3 regions of the Streptomyces cyanogenus genome follow, and region 3 is predicted to be linked to each of the others. Evidence: riboswitches for the same ligand, from Rfam matches in the RefSeq annotation. Region 3 holds a riboswitch; each other region holds the start of a gene.
The links. Region 3 has a riboswitch for cobalamin ahead of S1361_RS04270 ((2Fe-2S) ferredoxin domain-containing protein). Riboswitches for the same ligand answer to the same signal wherever they lie in the genome.
Positions count from the first base shown of each region.

Region 1: it holds a riboswitch for cobalamin, as region 3 does, so the genes downstream of both, S1361_RS10150 (cobalamin biosynthesis protein) here and S1361_RS04270 ((2Fe-2S) ferredoxin domain-containing protein) in region 3, are expected to answer to the same signal.
Region 2: it holds a riboswitch for cobalamin, as region 3 does, so the genes downstream of both, S1361_RS25965 (ribonucleoside-diphosphate reductase subunit alpha) here and S1361_RS04270 ((2Fe-2S) ferredoxin domain-containing protein) in region 3, are expected to answer to the same signal.

Region 1 is NZ_CP071839.1:2,275,041-2,279,924, forward strand. Features, by position in the region: gene S1361_RS10135 (lysozyme) at 1-12, shown strand, start outside; gene S1361_RS10140 (inorganic phosphate transporter) at 156-1,406, shown strand; gene S1361_RS10145 (hypothetical protein) at 1,441-1,668, shown strand; cobalamin riboswitch at 1,896-2,033, shown strand; gene S1361_RS10150 (cobalamin biosynthesis protein) at 2,138-3,082, shown strand; gene S1361_RS10155 (cobyric acid synthase) at 3,079-4,587, shown strand; gene cobN (cobaltochelatase subunit CobN) at 4,584-4,884, shown strand, end outside.
Region 2 is NZ_CP071839.1:5,740,398-5,745,281, forward strand. Features, by position in the region: gene S1361_RS25960 (ribonucleotide-diphosphate reductase subunit beta) at 1-640, opposite strand, end outside; gene S1361_RS25965 (ribonucleoside-diphosphate reductase subunit alpha) at 640-3,009, opposite strand; cobalamin riboswitch at 3,137-3,270, opposite strand; gene mctP (monocarboxylate uptake permease MctP) at 3,647-4,884, opposite strand, start outside.
Region 3 is NZ_CP071839.1:939,898-944,781, forward strand. Features, by position in the region: gene S1361_RS04245 (MFS transporter) at 1-10, opposite strand, end outside; gene S1361_RS04250 (histidine phosphatase family protein) at 513-1,094, shown strand; gene S1361_RS04255 (hypothetical protein) at 1,091-1,378, opposite strand; gene S1361_RS04260 (CbtA family protein) at 1,525-2,277, opposite strand; gene S1361_RS04265 (CbtB domain-containing protein) at 2,300-2,521, opposite strand; gene S1361_RS04270 ((2Fe-2S) ferredoxin domain-containing protein) at 2,801-3,178, opposite strand; cobalamin riboswitch at 3,242-3,363, opposite strand; gene S1361_RS04275 (superoxide dismutase) at 3,534-4,181, opposite strand; gene S1361_RS04280 (antibiotic biosynthesis monooxygenase family protein) at 4,492-4,830, shown strand; gene S1361_RS04285 (NAD(P)-dependent oxidoreductase) at 4,827-4,884, shown strand, end outside.

The DNA of each region.
Region 1 (4,884 bases), 1.3 Mb from region 3:
CGGGGCCGGTAGCCAAGGGCCGCCTGGGGCGAGGGACACAAGCGGAATCTCTCGCGCGCGTTACTGACACCCTCACGCCCGCCTCAGTTCATCTTCCGTTCACCCAGGTTGCCTACGTTCGACCAGCCAATGACCTCGAACGATTGCCTGGGTAAATGGAAAGCTTCTCGCTGATCCTCGCGATAGTGGTCGTAACCGCTCTCGCGTTCGATTTCACGAACGGTTTCCACGACACCGCGAACGCGATGGCCACCACCATCTCCACAGGCGCTCTGAAGCCGAAGATCGCGGTGGCCATGTCCGCCGTCCTCAATCTTGTGGGCGCCTTCCTCTCCGTGGAGGTCGCGAACACGATCTCCAAGGGTCTCGTCGACGAGACCGGCATCCGTCCCGAGGTCATCTTCGCCGCCCTGGTCGGCGCGATCCTCTGGAACCTGCTGACCTGGCTGGTGGGCCTGCCCTCCAGCTCCTCGCACGCCCTGATGGGCGGCCTGGTCGGCGCCACCGTCGCCTCCGCCGGCTTCGGCGCCGTCCACGGTGACGTCCTGGTCACCAAGGTGCTGCTGCCGGCCGTCGCCGCGCCGATCGTGGCGGGCCTGGCCTCGCTGCTGGCCACCCGGTTCTCCTACGGCATCGGCGGCGGCGCGGACGGCGAGGCCACCCGCAAGGGCTACCGCGTCGGCCAGATCGCCTCCGCCGGCCTGGTCTCCCTGGCCCACGGCACCAACGACGCCCAGAAGACGATGGGCATCATCACCCTCGCCCTGGTGGCCGGCGGCTCCCTCGCCCCCGGCTCCAACCCTCCCACCTGGGTGATCCTCTCCGCCGGCCTGGCCATCGCGCTCGGCACCTACATCGGCGGCTGGCGCATCATCCGCACCATGGGCAAGGGCCTGACCGACCTGGAGCCGCGCCAGGGCTTCGCCGCGCAGACCAGCGCCGCGACCGCCATCCTGGCCTCCTCGCACCTCGGCTTCTCCCTCTCCACCACGCACGTCGTCTCCGGCTCGGTGATGGGCGCGGGCCTCGGCCGCAAGGGCGGTGTGGTCCGCTGGTCCACCGCGACCCGCATGTTCGTCGCCTGGGCGCTCACCCTGCCGGCCGCCGCGCTGGTCGGCGCGGGTGCCGAGTCGGTCACCGGCCTGGGTGACTGGGGCACCGCCGCCGTCGCCGTCTTCCTCGTCGCCGGGAGCGCCGCTATCTGGAAGATCTCCCGCCGCGAGGTCGTCGACCACACCAACGTGGTCGAGGAGACCGGCGAGCCGGCCGGTGTGGTCACCGCCGCCATCGCCGCCGTGACCCCGCCCCCCACGGGCACGGTCACCGAGGACCTGACGGCCACCATCCCGGCCCCGGCCACCGAGCCGGCCCCCGCCCCGGCCGCCCCGCCGGCCGCCGCGGTCTGACCCCGAGCACACGGTTACTGAAGGAAGCATCCCCATGAAGATCGACTGGGCGGCCCTCGGCTCCGTCTTCGGCGTCAGCCTCGCGTTCACGGTGGGCCTGGTGGCCCTGTTCACCCTCGGCGTCAACGGCCTGTCCCGCCGCGAGAAGGCCGCGGCCCAGGGCGGGTCGGCCGCGCTGGCCGTGACCGGTGCGTACGTCTGCTTCGCGGCCTGTGCCGCGGCGGTGGCGTACGGCATCTACCTGATCGTCGCCAAGCCCTGACGGCCTGATCCACCACGTCGGCCCTGCCGGTTCACCGCTCCAGCGGGACCGGCAGGGCTGACGCATGTCCGCGGTGCTCCGGAGCCGTCCGCGTGGACGAAGCCGGCCGTCGAGTTGCCTCCCGGCGAGGGGATTTCGACGCGATCCGGTCGTCCGGCGCCGTCCCGCGTGCCGGCGATGTGGGCCTCAGCACAGTCCGGCGTCCCAGGTCAAAGGCAAGTTGACTGCCGTTCCGGGCCCGTGGTGGACTGCCCAGGCCATGTACGGCGGCAGGAGAGGAAGCCGGTGCGAATCCGGCGCGGTCCCGCCACTGTCACCGGGGAAGAACCCCGGGAGCCAGGAACTCTCACCGCCGATTCACGTCGAACCAGGGCGCGGACACCCTGAGTGAGGACACATATCGCCATGCTCGGCTGCCGATCGAGGACCAGTACCAGGCCCGTTCCTGTCCCCACGGCCGGCTGAGCCGATGGGTGCCGATCGCACATACGCGTACGGCGCCGCCGCCGGCGTTCTCGGGGACCTGCTTCTCGGCGATCCGCGCCGCGGGCATCCCGTCGCCGCGTTCGGCCGGGCGGCGGGCGCCGTGGAAGGCGCGTTGTGGCACGACCACCGCGGCTGGGGCGCCCTGCACACCGCCGTGTGCGCCGGTGGCGCCGTCGCGCTCGGCGCACTGGCCTCATGTGCCGTGCGCCCCTCCCGTACCGCCTCCGTCGCGCTGACCGCCGCCGCCACCTGGGCCGTCGTGGGCGGCACCTCGCTCGCCCGGGAGGCCCGCACCATCGGGCGTGCCCTGGAGTCCGGGGACGTCGAGGCGGCCCGGGCGCGGCTGCCCCATCTGTGCGGCCGGGACCCGCAGGCGCTGGACGCCGACGGCATCGCCCGGGCCGTGGTCGAATCGGTGGCCGAGAACACCTCCGACGCCGTCGTCGGCGCCCTCGTGTGGGGCGCGGTGGCCGGAGTTCCGGGGCTCCTCGGGTTCCGGGCGGTCAACACGCTGGACGCGATGGTGGGTCACAGGTCCGCCCGCTTCCGGCGCTTCGGCTGGGCTTCCGCCCGCCTCGACGACGTCGCCGGCTGGCCGGGGGCCCGGCTGACCGCCGTACTCGCCGCCGCGGCCGGACCGGATCCGCGGGGGGCCCTGCGCGCCTGGAAGGCGGACGCGCGCAAGCACCCCAGCCCCAACGCCGGGCCCGTGGAGGCCTCCTTCGCGGGCGCCCTCGGCGTCCGCCTGGGCGGGACGCTCTCCTACGGCGGCCGGGTCGAGCACCGCCCGGTGCTCAACGGCGCCACCGGACGGCCGGTCCGGGTCACCGACATCGACCGGGCCGTACGGCTCTCCCGCCGCGTCGGCCTGCTCGCCCTCGGCGGCACGCTCGCCGCGCGCCGACTCCTGAAAGGACGCGGGAAGTGAACGGTGGTCTCCTCGTCGCCGGCACCACCTCCGACGCCGGCAAGAGCGTCGTGACGGCCGGCATCTGCCGCTGGCTGGTCCGCCAGGGGGTGAAGGTCGCGCCGTTCAAGGCGCAGAACATGTCCCTCAATTCGTTCGTGACGCGCGAGGGCGCCGAGATCGGCCGGGCGCAGGCGATGCAGGCCCAGGCCTGCCGGATCGAGCCGACCGCGCTGATGAACCCGGTGCTGCTCAAGCCCGGCGGCGAACAGAGCAGCCAGGTGGTGCTGCTCGGCAAGCCGGTGGGCGAGCTGAGCGCGCGCGGGTACCACGGGGGGCGCCAGCAGCGGCTGCTGGGCACGGTGCTGGACTGCCTGGCCGAGTTGCGGGGCACGTATGACGCGGTGATCTGTGAGGGGGCGGGCAGTCCGGCCGAGATCAACCTGCGGCGGACCGACATCGTCAACATGGGGATCGCGCGGAACGCGCGGCTGCCCGTGCTCGTCGTCGGCGACATCGACCGCGGGGGTGTCTTCGCGTCCTTCTTCGGCACGGTCGCCCTGCTCTCGCCGGAGGACCAGGAGCTGGTCGCCGGTTTCCTGGTGAACAAGTTCCGCGGCGACGTCTCCCTGCTGGAGCCCGGCCTGGACATGCTCCGGGACCTCACCGGACGGCGGACGTACGGCGTGCTGCCCTTCCGGCACGGGCTCGGCATCGACGAGGAGGACGGGCTGAGGGTGTCGCTGCGGGGCACGGTCCGCGAGTCCGCGGTCGCTCCCCCGGTCGGTGAGGACGTGCTGCGAGTCGCCGTGTGCGCGATCCCGCTGATGTCCAACTTCACCGACGTGGACGCGCTGGCGGCCGAACCGGGTGTCGTGGTGCGGTTCGTGGACCGGCCGGAGGAGCTGGCGGACGCCGACCTCGTGGTGGTCCCGGGCACCCGCGGGACCGTACGCGCGCTTCGGTGGCTGCGGGAGCGGGGGCTGGCCGACGCCCTCGTCCGGCGGGCCGCGGAAGGACGCCCGGTCCTCGGCATCTGCGGCGGCTTCCAGATCCTCGGCGAGCACATCGAGGACGAGGTCGAGTCCCGCGCCGGAGCCGTCCCCGGCCTCGGCGTGCTGCCCGTCCGGGTGCGCTTCGCCCGCGAGAAGACCCTGACCCGGCCGAGCGGTGAAGCCCTCGGCGAACCCGTGGGCGGCTACGAGATCCACCACGGCGTGGCCACCGTCGACGGCGGCGAACCCTTCCTGGACGGCTGCCGGGTCGGCCGGACCTGGGGGACCCACTGGCACGGATCACTGGAGTCGGACGGCTTCCGGCGGGCCTTCCTGCGCGAGGTGGCCGCCGCCGCGGGCCGCCGCTTCGTGCCCGCGCCGGACACCTGCTTCGCCGCGCTGCGCGAGGAGCAGCTCGACCGGCTCGGCGACCTGATCGAACAGCACGCGGACACGGACGCGCTCTGGCGGCTCATCGAGTCGGGCGCGCCGCAAGGACTGCCTTTCATTCCACCGGGAGCGCCCGCATGAGCACAGTGTTGTTGTTGTCGACCGCCGACACGGATCTGCTGGCGGCCCGGGCCTCCGGCGCCGGTTACCGCATCGGCAACCCCACCCGGGTCGACGTCGCCGAGGAGCTGCCGGGCCTGATCGAGGGCGCGGACGTCGCCGTCGTACGGCTGCTGGGCGGCAAGCGGGCCTGGGAGGACGGGCTGGCCGCGCTGCGGGCGGCCGGCATCCCGACCGTGCTGCTGGGCGGCGAGGCCGTGCCGGACGCCGAGCTGATGGCCGAGTCGTCGGTGCCGGCCGGTGTGGTCGCGGAGGCGC
Region 2 (4,884 bases), 4.8 Mb from region 3:
TCTCGTCGCGGAAGACCCAGTTGGTGCCGGTGGCGAGGCCGTGCAGGAGGCCACGGCTGCGGAACCAGTAGACGTAGGCGAAGGCGCCGTAGAAGAAGAGTCCTTCGATGCAGGCCGCGAAGCAGATGAGGTTGAGCAGGAAACGGCGGCGGTCGGCCTTGGTCTCCAGGCGGTCGATCTTCTCGACCTCGTTGATCCACTTGAAGCAGAACTCCGCCTTCTCGCGGATGGAGGGGATGTTCTCCACGGCGGCGAAGGCGGCGGCGCGGTCGTCCGGGTCGGGCAGGTAGGTGTCCAGCAGGGTCAGGTAGAACTGGACGTGGACGGCTTCCTCGAACAGCTGCCGGCTCAGATAGAGGCGCGCTTCGGGGGAGTTGATGTGCTTGTAGAGGGTGAGCACCAGGTTGTTCGCGACGATCGAGTCGCCGGTCGCGAAGAACGCGACGAGGCGGCCGATGAGGTGCTGCTCCTCGGGGGTGAGCCTGGCCAGGTCGGCGACGTCGGAGTGGAGGTCGACCTCCTCGACGGTCCAGGTGTTCTTGATGGCGTCCCGGTAGCGCTCGTAGAAGTCGGGGTAGCGCATGGGGCGGAGAGTCAACTCGAAGCCGGGGTCGAGCAGGTTGGTGTTTCGGCTGGTCATTACTGGCAGGCCTCGCAGGACTCGGGGTTTTCCAGGGAGCAGGCGACCGCGTCGGGCTCGGCGATCTGCTGCACGGGGACGGGCTTGGCGGCCTGCGCCTGGCCCTGGGCGGCGCGGGCGATGCGCGTCGCGGGACGCGAGCGCAGGTAGTACGTGGTCTTCAGGCCCGACTTCCAGGCGTAGGCGTACATCGAGGAGAGCTTGCCGATGGTCGGCGTCTCCAGGAACAGGTTGAGCGACTGGGCCTGGTCGAGGAAGGGGGTGCGGGCGGCGGCCATGTCGATGAGGCCGCGCTGGGGGATCTCCCAGGCCGTGCGGTACAGCTCACGCACGTCCTGAGGGATCCAGAGGAAGTCCTGCACCGAGCCGTTGGCCTCGCGCAGGGCCTCGCGGGTGCGGGCGTCCCAGACGCCGAGGTCCTTCAGGTCCTGCACCAGGTAGGAGTTGACCTGGAGGAACTCGCCGGAGAGCGTCTCGCGCTTGAACAGGTTGGAGACCTGCGGCTCGATGCACTCGTACACACCCGCGATGGACGCGATGGTGGCCGTCGGCGCGATCGCGAGGAGCAGCGAGTTGCGCATGCCGGTCTCCGCGATGCGCCTGCGGAGGGCGTCCCAGCGCTCCGGCCAGGTCAGGTCGACCTCGTAGTGGTCGGGGTGGAGGACGCCGCGGGCGGCGCGGGTCTGCTCCCAGGCGGGCAGCGGGCCGTTGCGCTCGGCGAGGTCGGCGGAGGCCTCGTAGGCGGCGAGCATGATCCGCTCGGCGATCCGGGTGGACAGGGCCTTGGCCTCGGCGGAGTCGAAGGGCAGGCGCAGCTTGAAGAAGACGTCCTGGAGGCCCATCGCGCCGAGGCCCACGGGGCGCCACTTGGCGTTGGAGCGGCCCGCCTGCTCGGTCGGGTAGAAGTTGATGTCCACGACCCGGTCGAGGAAGGTGACGGCGGTGCGGACCGTCCGGTCCAGGCGCTCCCAGTCGATGTCGGCGTCCCGCACGAAGGCGCCGAGGTTGATCGAGCCGAGGTTGCAGACGGCGGTCTCGCCGTCGTCGGTGACCTCCAGGATCTCGGTGCAGAGGTTGGAGGAGTGGATGACGTTGCCGGGCTCGGCGGTCTGGTTGGCGGTGCGGTTGGCGGCGTCCTTGAAGGTCATCCAGCCGTTGCCGGTCTGCGCGAGGGTGCGCATCATCCGGCCGTACAGCTCCCGTGCGGGAAGGGTCTTCCTGGCCAGGCCGGCGGCCTCGGCCTTGCGGTAGGCGGCGTCGAACTCCTCGCCCCACAGGTCGACCAGCTCGGGGACGTCGGCGGGGGAGAACAGCGACCACTGCGCGTCGGCGTTGACCCGGCGCATGAACTCGTCCGGGACCCAGTGGGCGAGGTTGAGGTTGTGGGTGCGGCGGGCGTCCTCGCCGGTGTTGTCCCGCAGTTCCAGGAACTCCTCGATGTCGGAGTGCCAGGTCTCCAGGTAGACCGCGGCGGCGCCCTTGCGCCGGCCGCCCTGGTTCACCGCGGCCACGGACGCGTCCAGGGTCTTCAGGAACGGCACGATGCCGTTGGAGTGCCCGTTCGTCCCCCGGATCAGCGAACCCCGCGAGCGGATACGGGAGTACGACAGCCCGATGCCGCCGGCGTGCTTCGACAGGCGGGCCACCTGGTGGTAGCGGTCGTAGATGGAGTCCAGTTCGTCCAGCGGCGAGTCCAGCAGGTAGCAGGACGACATCTGGGGGTGCCGCGTGCCGGAGTTGAACAGGGTGGGGGAGGACGGCAGGTAGTCCAGGCGGCTCATCAGGCCGTACAGGGCCGCGACCTCGTCCACCGAGCGGGGCGTGTCGTCCTCGGCGAGGCCGCTGGCCACGCGGAGCATGAAGTGCTGGGGCGTCTCGACGACCTTGCGGGTGATCGGGTGGCGCAGCAGGTAACGGCTGTAGAGGGTGCGCAGGCCGAAGTAGCCGAAGCGGTCGTCGGCCGAGGCGTCGACCAGTGCGTCGAGCCGCTCGGCGTGCAGGCGCGCGAACTCGGCGGTGCGGTCGGCGATGAGGCCCTCGCGGTGCCCGACCGCGACGGACTCGGTGAAGGACGTCACGCCCTGCGAGGCGGCCTCGTCCCGGATGGTGAGGGTCAGCAGCCGGGCGGCCAGCTTCGAGTAGGCGGGGTCCTCGGAGATCAGGCCGGCGGCCGCCTCCGTGGCCAGCTCACGCAGCTCCGCCTCGTCGGCCCGCGCGGACCGGCCGCGCAGCGCGGCGGCGGCGATCCGGCCCGGGTCGGCGTCGGGCAGGTCGGCGGTCAGCTCGGTCAGGGTCCGCAGCAGTGCGGTCCCGGGACCGTCGGTCTCCAGTTCGCTGACTGAAGCCGGGTCGGCTGGCGCGATGGTCACGTGGGGCTCTCCCTCAGCTCGGCACGGGGGCCCGGCGGAGGGCAGGAGGCAGCCACGAGCGCGCACGGCGTCGCGTCCACCGGCCCACTCCACGAGGCCCGGACGTTCGGAACCCACCCGGACCGGACGTCCGGGTGTGCTGCCGGCAGGTCGTCGGACTCAACAGGCGCGCGGATGCACGCAGGTACACCGTTGCGGGACAGTTCCGGACTCGCACCGGATTCCCCTGCGGCGACAGCGATCACGAGCATACATCTAGTGCCGGGTTCTCATGTCACCCCCAGATGTTGTGCCGGTCCGGTGTCGGGGGCCACTTGCCGGGCGGCGGCGCGGACGGTGCGTGCTTCCTGGGAAGCAGTTGCCCGCGGGGTCCCGGGTGCCGGGAAGACGGGCCTCGTGCACCAACGCCGACCGGGTCGTGCGGACCGTTGCCGTGCTCGCCGCGTTCGCCTGGGGGCGCAGGGCGGGTACACCCTGGTCTCGCGTACCACCGGGCCGGGCGGCACCACCTCGTGCGGCCGTCTCGGCGATGCCCGGGCGTACCCGCGACGAAGCCCTGCCGTTCGGTTCATCCCGGCGGCGCGGGGCGGCCGGCTGATCCGAACGACAGGGCTCGGGGCCCCGATCGAGGCGTGGGCTAGTGCGCGCTGCCCGCGGTGGCCGGCGGCAGCTCCACCTGCACCCCGGGGTCGCCCGCGTCGGCCGTGTAGTCCTGCGGCCTGGTCTCGTCGACGCCGTCGGGGGCCTTCACGGCCCTCAGGACGACGGTCAGGACCACGGTCACCAGAACGTTCAGGACGAACGCCGTCAGGCCGATGTAGCCGATCTCGCCGATGCCCGGGATCTCCTTGGCGTTGCCGCCGAAGTGCTTCTGGGTCGGCGAGGCGATGCCGTACGCGGCGGCCGTGCCGTAGATCATGCCGGCCGCCCAGCCGGCGAGCAGCGCCCAGCGGTGGAACCAGCGGGTGAACAGGCCGCCGACCAGGGCCGGGAAGGTCTGCAGGATCCAGATGCCGCCCAGCAGCTGGAAGTTGATGGCGACGGTCTTGTCCATGGTGAGGACGAAGACCAGCGCGCCGACCTTCACCAGCAGCGACACCAGCTTGGAGACCTTGGTCTCCTGCTGGGCCGTCGCGTCGGGCTTGATGAAGTCCTTGTAGATGTTGCGGGTGAAGAGGTTGGCCGCCGCGATGGACATGATCGCCGCCGGGACCAGGGCGCCGATGCCGATCGCCGCGAAGGCCACCCCGGCGAACCAGTCCGGGAACATGTCCTCGAACAGCTGCGGGATGGCCAGCTGGCCGTTGCCGACCTTCACCCCGGCCGCGATCGCCATGAAGCCCAGCAGCGCCAGCAGACCCAGCATCAGGGAGTACAGCGGCAGGATCGTGGTGTTGCGGCGGATCACCTCACGGCTCCTGGACGACAGGGTCGCGGTGATCGAGTGCGGGTACATGAACAGCGCGAGCGCGGAGCCGAGGGCCAGCGTGGCGTACGTCCACTGGTTCGCCTCCCCCGGGGCCAGCGCGCCGCGCGGCTTCCCGGTGTCCGGGTTCACCTGGCCGAGCGCGTGGCCCGCCTTGGCGAAGACGTCGTCGAACCCGCCCAGCTTGATCGGGATGTAGATGATCGCCACCGCGATGACGATGTAGATCAGCGTGTCCTTGACGAACGCGATCAGCGCGGGGGCGCGCAGGCCCGAGGAGTACGTGTACGCGGCCAGCACGCCGAAGGCGATCAGCAACGGCAGGTCCTTCACGAACCAGTTGGTGTTCTCGCCGCCGCCGACGCCCATCACGTCCAGCACGGCCTGGATGCCGACCAGTTGGAGCGCGATGTACGGCATGGTCGCCAGGATGCCGGTCACCGCCACCG
Region 3 (4,884 bases):
TCTCACCCACAGCGCCTCCGCACCCCCAACCCGAAGCATGCCGCACACCGTGCCCTCACCGCTGCCGGGGTGCGAGGCCTCCTTTCCGCGCCAGAGCGCGAGGGAAGAGCGCGTCGCCGTCCGGGGGGCGGCCGGGTCGGTGTGTCGCCGGGTGGACGGCGTCACGGGCGGCCGTCCCGGGCGCGCGCCGCCGTCGGCCCGGCTGTGGGTCGCGTGCTGCCGGCACAACGCAGCACCGCGCCGGCCACCGGTGTCGGCCGGGGCCGCGCTTGCGATGGATCGTCGCCGAGCGCATCGGCGGTGTGTGACCGGCGCGCCCGGGGCGGGGAGTCGTACCCTGCGGCCTGCGGATCCACGGGATGGTGCTTCTGATGCGGATGCTATCTTCGCGAGCGCGCGGCACGCGGTGATCGGCTCGGGCGGTGACGAGGTGGGCCCGCCCGGTATCGGTGGCCGCCCTGCCCGGTCGGGCCCGCGGCACGGCCCAGGACACCAGTGACAGGAGCGACCGTGTGACCAGCCGAGTCCTTCTCGTCTCGCCCGCGATGAGCGCGTCGCTGCGGCAGGCCCGTTTCGACGACGGCGGCTCGCTCGACGACGGCGGTGCGGCGCAGGCCCGTTCGGCGGCCGGGTCGCTGCCCACCGCGGCCCGGGTGCTGGTCTCGCCCAGCGTGCGCTGTCGTGAGACGGCCGCCGCACTGGGCCTGGACGGCGTGCCGGCGGCGGACCTGGCCGGTCTCGCCGTGGGTCGCTGGCGGGGCCGCACCCTGGACGAGGTGGGGGCCGCCGAGCCCGAGGCGGTGGCCCGCTGGCTCACCGACCCCGCCTGCGCACCCCATGGCGGCGAGTCGGTCCGTGACCTGTGCGGACGGATCGCGCGCTGGCTGGCCGACGCCCGAGCCGTGGAGGGTCGGACGCTCGCCGTGGTCGAACCGGACGTGGTGCGGGCCGCGGTCGTGGAGGCGCTGAACCTGCCTGCCGCGCTCTTCTGGCGTCTCGATGTGCCACCGCTGACCGTGACCGAACTCGGCGGCCGGGCCGGGCGGTGGAACCTGCGGCTGGGGCGTCCGTTGGCGGGGCCGGAGGCGGACTAGGCTCTGCCGGGCTGCGCCGCGCGGTGCCGGCGCAGCAGCTCGGCCACGGCGCAGCGCAGACAGCCGGGGTCGGGACAGGTGCCTCCTCGGGTGTCTATCAGTGTCTCCAGGTCGTGCAGGAGCCGTTCGGTGCGCCGCGCCTGCTGGGCGAGCACCCGGACGCGGGCGCTCTGGCCCCCGATCTGCCGTCTGCTGGCGACCAGTTGCTCGTACTCCTCCGGGGTGAGGGCGACCGCCTCGCGGCCGCCGAGGGTGATGCGGCGCGGCTGGGGGTGACTGGGCACTCGGTTCCTCCGCTCCTCGCCCGGGCGCCCCGTGTCCGGCCGGCGTGGCTTCGCGTGCCGCGGCGGGGCCCCGTGATCCTCGGTGTCCGGGGAACGACAGAGGGCCCCCGGATGGTTCCGAGGGGCCCTCTGTCGTCCGGAAGGAGTCAGTGCGCGGCCGGAACGGCACGCGCGCTGTCGGCCCTCGCCGGCCGGGGGTTCAGCAGCCGCTCGGCCAACTCGCCGAAGGCGAGCCCGAATCCGGCCCACTGGACGGCCTGGATGGCCAGCGCGGACAGCCGGAACCGCCACAGCAGGGTGGCCGGGAAGTCCGGCGGCACCTCGTTGACGGCCGGCAGGAACGCATAGGCCAGACCGACGACGACGGCGAACGCGGTCACCGCCGTCACGGTCGCCCACCAGGTGCCCAGAGCGGGCGCCAGGCGTTTGCCGAGGAGGGTGGCGGCGATCGCCAGGAGGACGCTCAGCAGCATCATCAGGAAGTACAGGCTGGTCCGCTTGCCGATGGTGCCGGGGTCGCCGACCGACGGCGGGTTGGCCGGGTACTTCAGGAACGGTACGACATACACGGTGAGCAGGGCGCAGCCCGACAGCAGCAGCGCCGTGGCGCGCGGGCCGAAACGGCCGACCCGGCCGAGCGCGAAGCAGAAGGCGAGCGCGGCGATGCCGCCGAAGGCGACCCCGTAGACGAGGACGCCGGTGGCGAGGCCCGCGGTGGACTGGAGGGAGCGGGAGACGACTTCCATCTCGTGCTCGTGGGAGTGGGCCTCCTCGAAGCCGATCGCCTTGTCGACGCTCGGCTCGCCGAGGAGATAGGCCGCGATCAGGGCGAGCACGCCGGCCGCGAGGCCGGCGAGCATGCCCCGTACGAGGAGGTTCCGTACGGTTGCGGAATTCATGGGCGGGCGGTGTCCCCTCGCGTCAGTGGCAGGGGAAACCGAGCAGATGGCGGGCGTCGTGCACCCACTCGTGGACGTCCGTGCCGTTGAACACGGAGGTGGCGCCCTGCTCGGCGCCGACGAAGTAGAGCAGGACCAGCATGAGGATGCCGAAGAAGACCGCCCAGGGAGCGATCGCCTTCAGCGGCAGCTTGGCGGGGATGGCGGGAGTGGTGGCTGTCGGCTGGGCGACGGTCTGCGCCATGGCAGAACCTCCTCTGGGAATTCGCGTCCCATCTCGGTGGTGCACAGGACGACGGCCCCGGGTCTGACTCGCGAACGCCCTTGCGGGGCCCGCATACAGTGGCGCGACCGTTCCGGATTCTCACCGGCTTCCGTCATGCCGTCGTCGATATCGGACAGACCGTACCGCGTGTCCGGCGCCCCGCCAAGACCGCCTCCGACCGACGTGATCCTCGTCTCGTGCCGAGTGGACGACCGTGCGCCCGGTGGGGCGGCGGTGGCGCGATACGGCCGGCCCCGTTCAGGGTTCCGCGCGCCGGCGCGGTGGGGTGAAGGCGTACAGGTCGAGGATGTCCGGCCGGGGAGCCACGCCGGGGCCACCGGCGCGTACCCAGGTGACGATGTCCTCGGTCGCCTCCGGGTCGTTGACCAGCCCGAGCCAGACCGGTCGGGCGCCGGCGGCCCGGCCGGCGGTGGAAGGCTGTACGACGATGACGTTGGCCTGGTCGCACACGTCGAGGCAGTCGGAGATGCGCACGGGCACCTGCGCCCGCAGCCGCGCGGTCTGCGCCGCGTGATCGCCCGTCACCTTGGGGCTGCCGCAGCAGCAGTCCCGGCACACGACGACCCGGCACGGCACCGGTCCGCCCGCTCCGTGTTCCGTCGGCCTCTCGGGCACAGCGCACCGCTCCCCTCTCCCGGGGAGATCCGCCCCGGTGTCGCCTGAGGAGGCGACCGCGTGAGTCTCCTGGCTCCCGGGTCGCCGCCCGTCCCGCCTTCCCGCCCCGCTCGGGGGAGGTGGCCTGCCGGGACTCGCTCGCCGGTCACAGTGGCGGGACCGCGCCGGATTCGCACCGGCTTCCTCGGACCGCCGTCGCCTTGTGTCGCCGGTCATCATGTCATCACCGCCGACGGCCCGTCACCCGGCCGCCGTGCGCCGGGACTCCCGCGGGGGGTGTGCCCGCGGGAGTTGCTCGCGCGTCGTGAGCGGTGGAGAGGACGATCACGGTCGGGGCACCTGCGGGACCACGCCGTCACGGGGCGAGCAGCAGCGGATCCGTGCGGGACTTGGCGGCCTGGTGACGACGGGCCACGTCCTGCCAGTCGACGACCTGCCACATGGCCTCGATGAAGTCCACCTTCTGGTTCTTGTACTGGAGGTAGAAGGCGTGCTCCCAGGCGTCGAAGACCAGGATCGGGGTGGAGCCCTGGCCGACGTTGCCCTGGTGGTCGTAGACCTGCTCCACGATCAGGCGTCCGCTCAGCGGCTCGTGGGCGAGGACACCCCAGCCCGAACCCTGCGTGGTGGCCGCAGCCTTGGACAGCTGGGTCCTGAAGGCGGCGAAGGAGCCGAAGGACTCCTTGATCGCCTCGGCCAGCTCGCCCACGCCGTCGGCGGCCAGGGGCTCGCCGCCGCCGCCCTTCGGGCCGGTCATGTTCTGCCAGTAGATGCTGTGCAGGATGTGCCCGGAGAGGTGGAAGGCCAGGTTCTTCTCCAGGCCGTTGATCGAGCCCCAGGCCTCCTTGTCCCGTGCCTCGGCGAGTTGCTCCACGGCGTCGTTCGCGCCCTTCACATAGGCCGCGTGGTGCTTGTCGTGGTGCAGCTCGATGATCTCCGGGCTGATCACCGGCGCGAGCGCCGAGTAGTCATAAGGAAGCTCCGGGAGCGTGTACAGCGCCATGTCCAACGTCCTCCGCCATTATTGCGAATGATGTGCAACTGAATTCTAATGGCAAGAGTCTCCGGTGGCACGGGCGCCATTCGGCAGGAGGGGCACCGGAACGAAGTTCGCCTGATCGTGTGTGCCGGCTCCGGGACGAGGGGTGCCCGCGCGAACTGCGCACGCCGGGGCCGCAAGTCACCCGAAATGACTAATGACGGAGCGTGCACCCCTTGTCACGACTGGGCCGTGCCCCATTCGGAGTTGCAGCCGTACGAGGGACATGAGTCCGTTGGTGTCGTGTCCGTCCGGCTCTCACACAGGAGGAGACATGGGCGCCAACGACAACGGCCGATCGGCCGACAAGCTGAGCGTGGTTTTCGCGGTCCGCGTGATCGAGGGCGGCGAACAGGGCTTCCTGGATCTGTACGAGCACCTCCGGAAGTCCGTGTCCAGCACCCCCGGACACATCATCGAGCGGCTCGGCGAACCCGTCGACGACTCCCGCCAGTGGGTGATCACCAGCGAATGGCGGACCGCCGAGGACTTCTTCGCCTGGCAGCAGAGCGAGGAGCACCAGGAGTTGGTGGCCCCGCTGCGTCAGTTCGTCGACCAGCGGCAGTCGATGCGGTTCCGGGTGGTCAAGGAGACCAAGGGGGTGGCGTCATGACGCCCCCCGTGCGCGGCCCCGTCGCCGTCCTCGGCCTCGGCACGATGGGCGCCG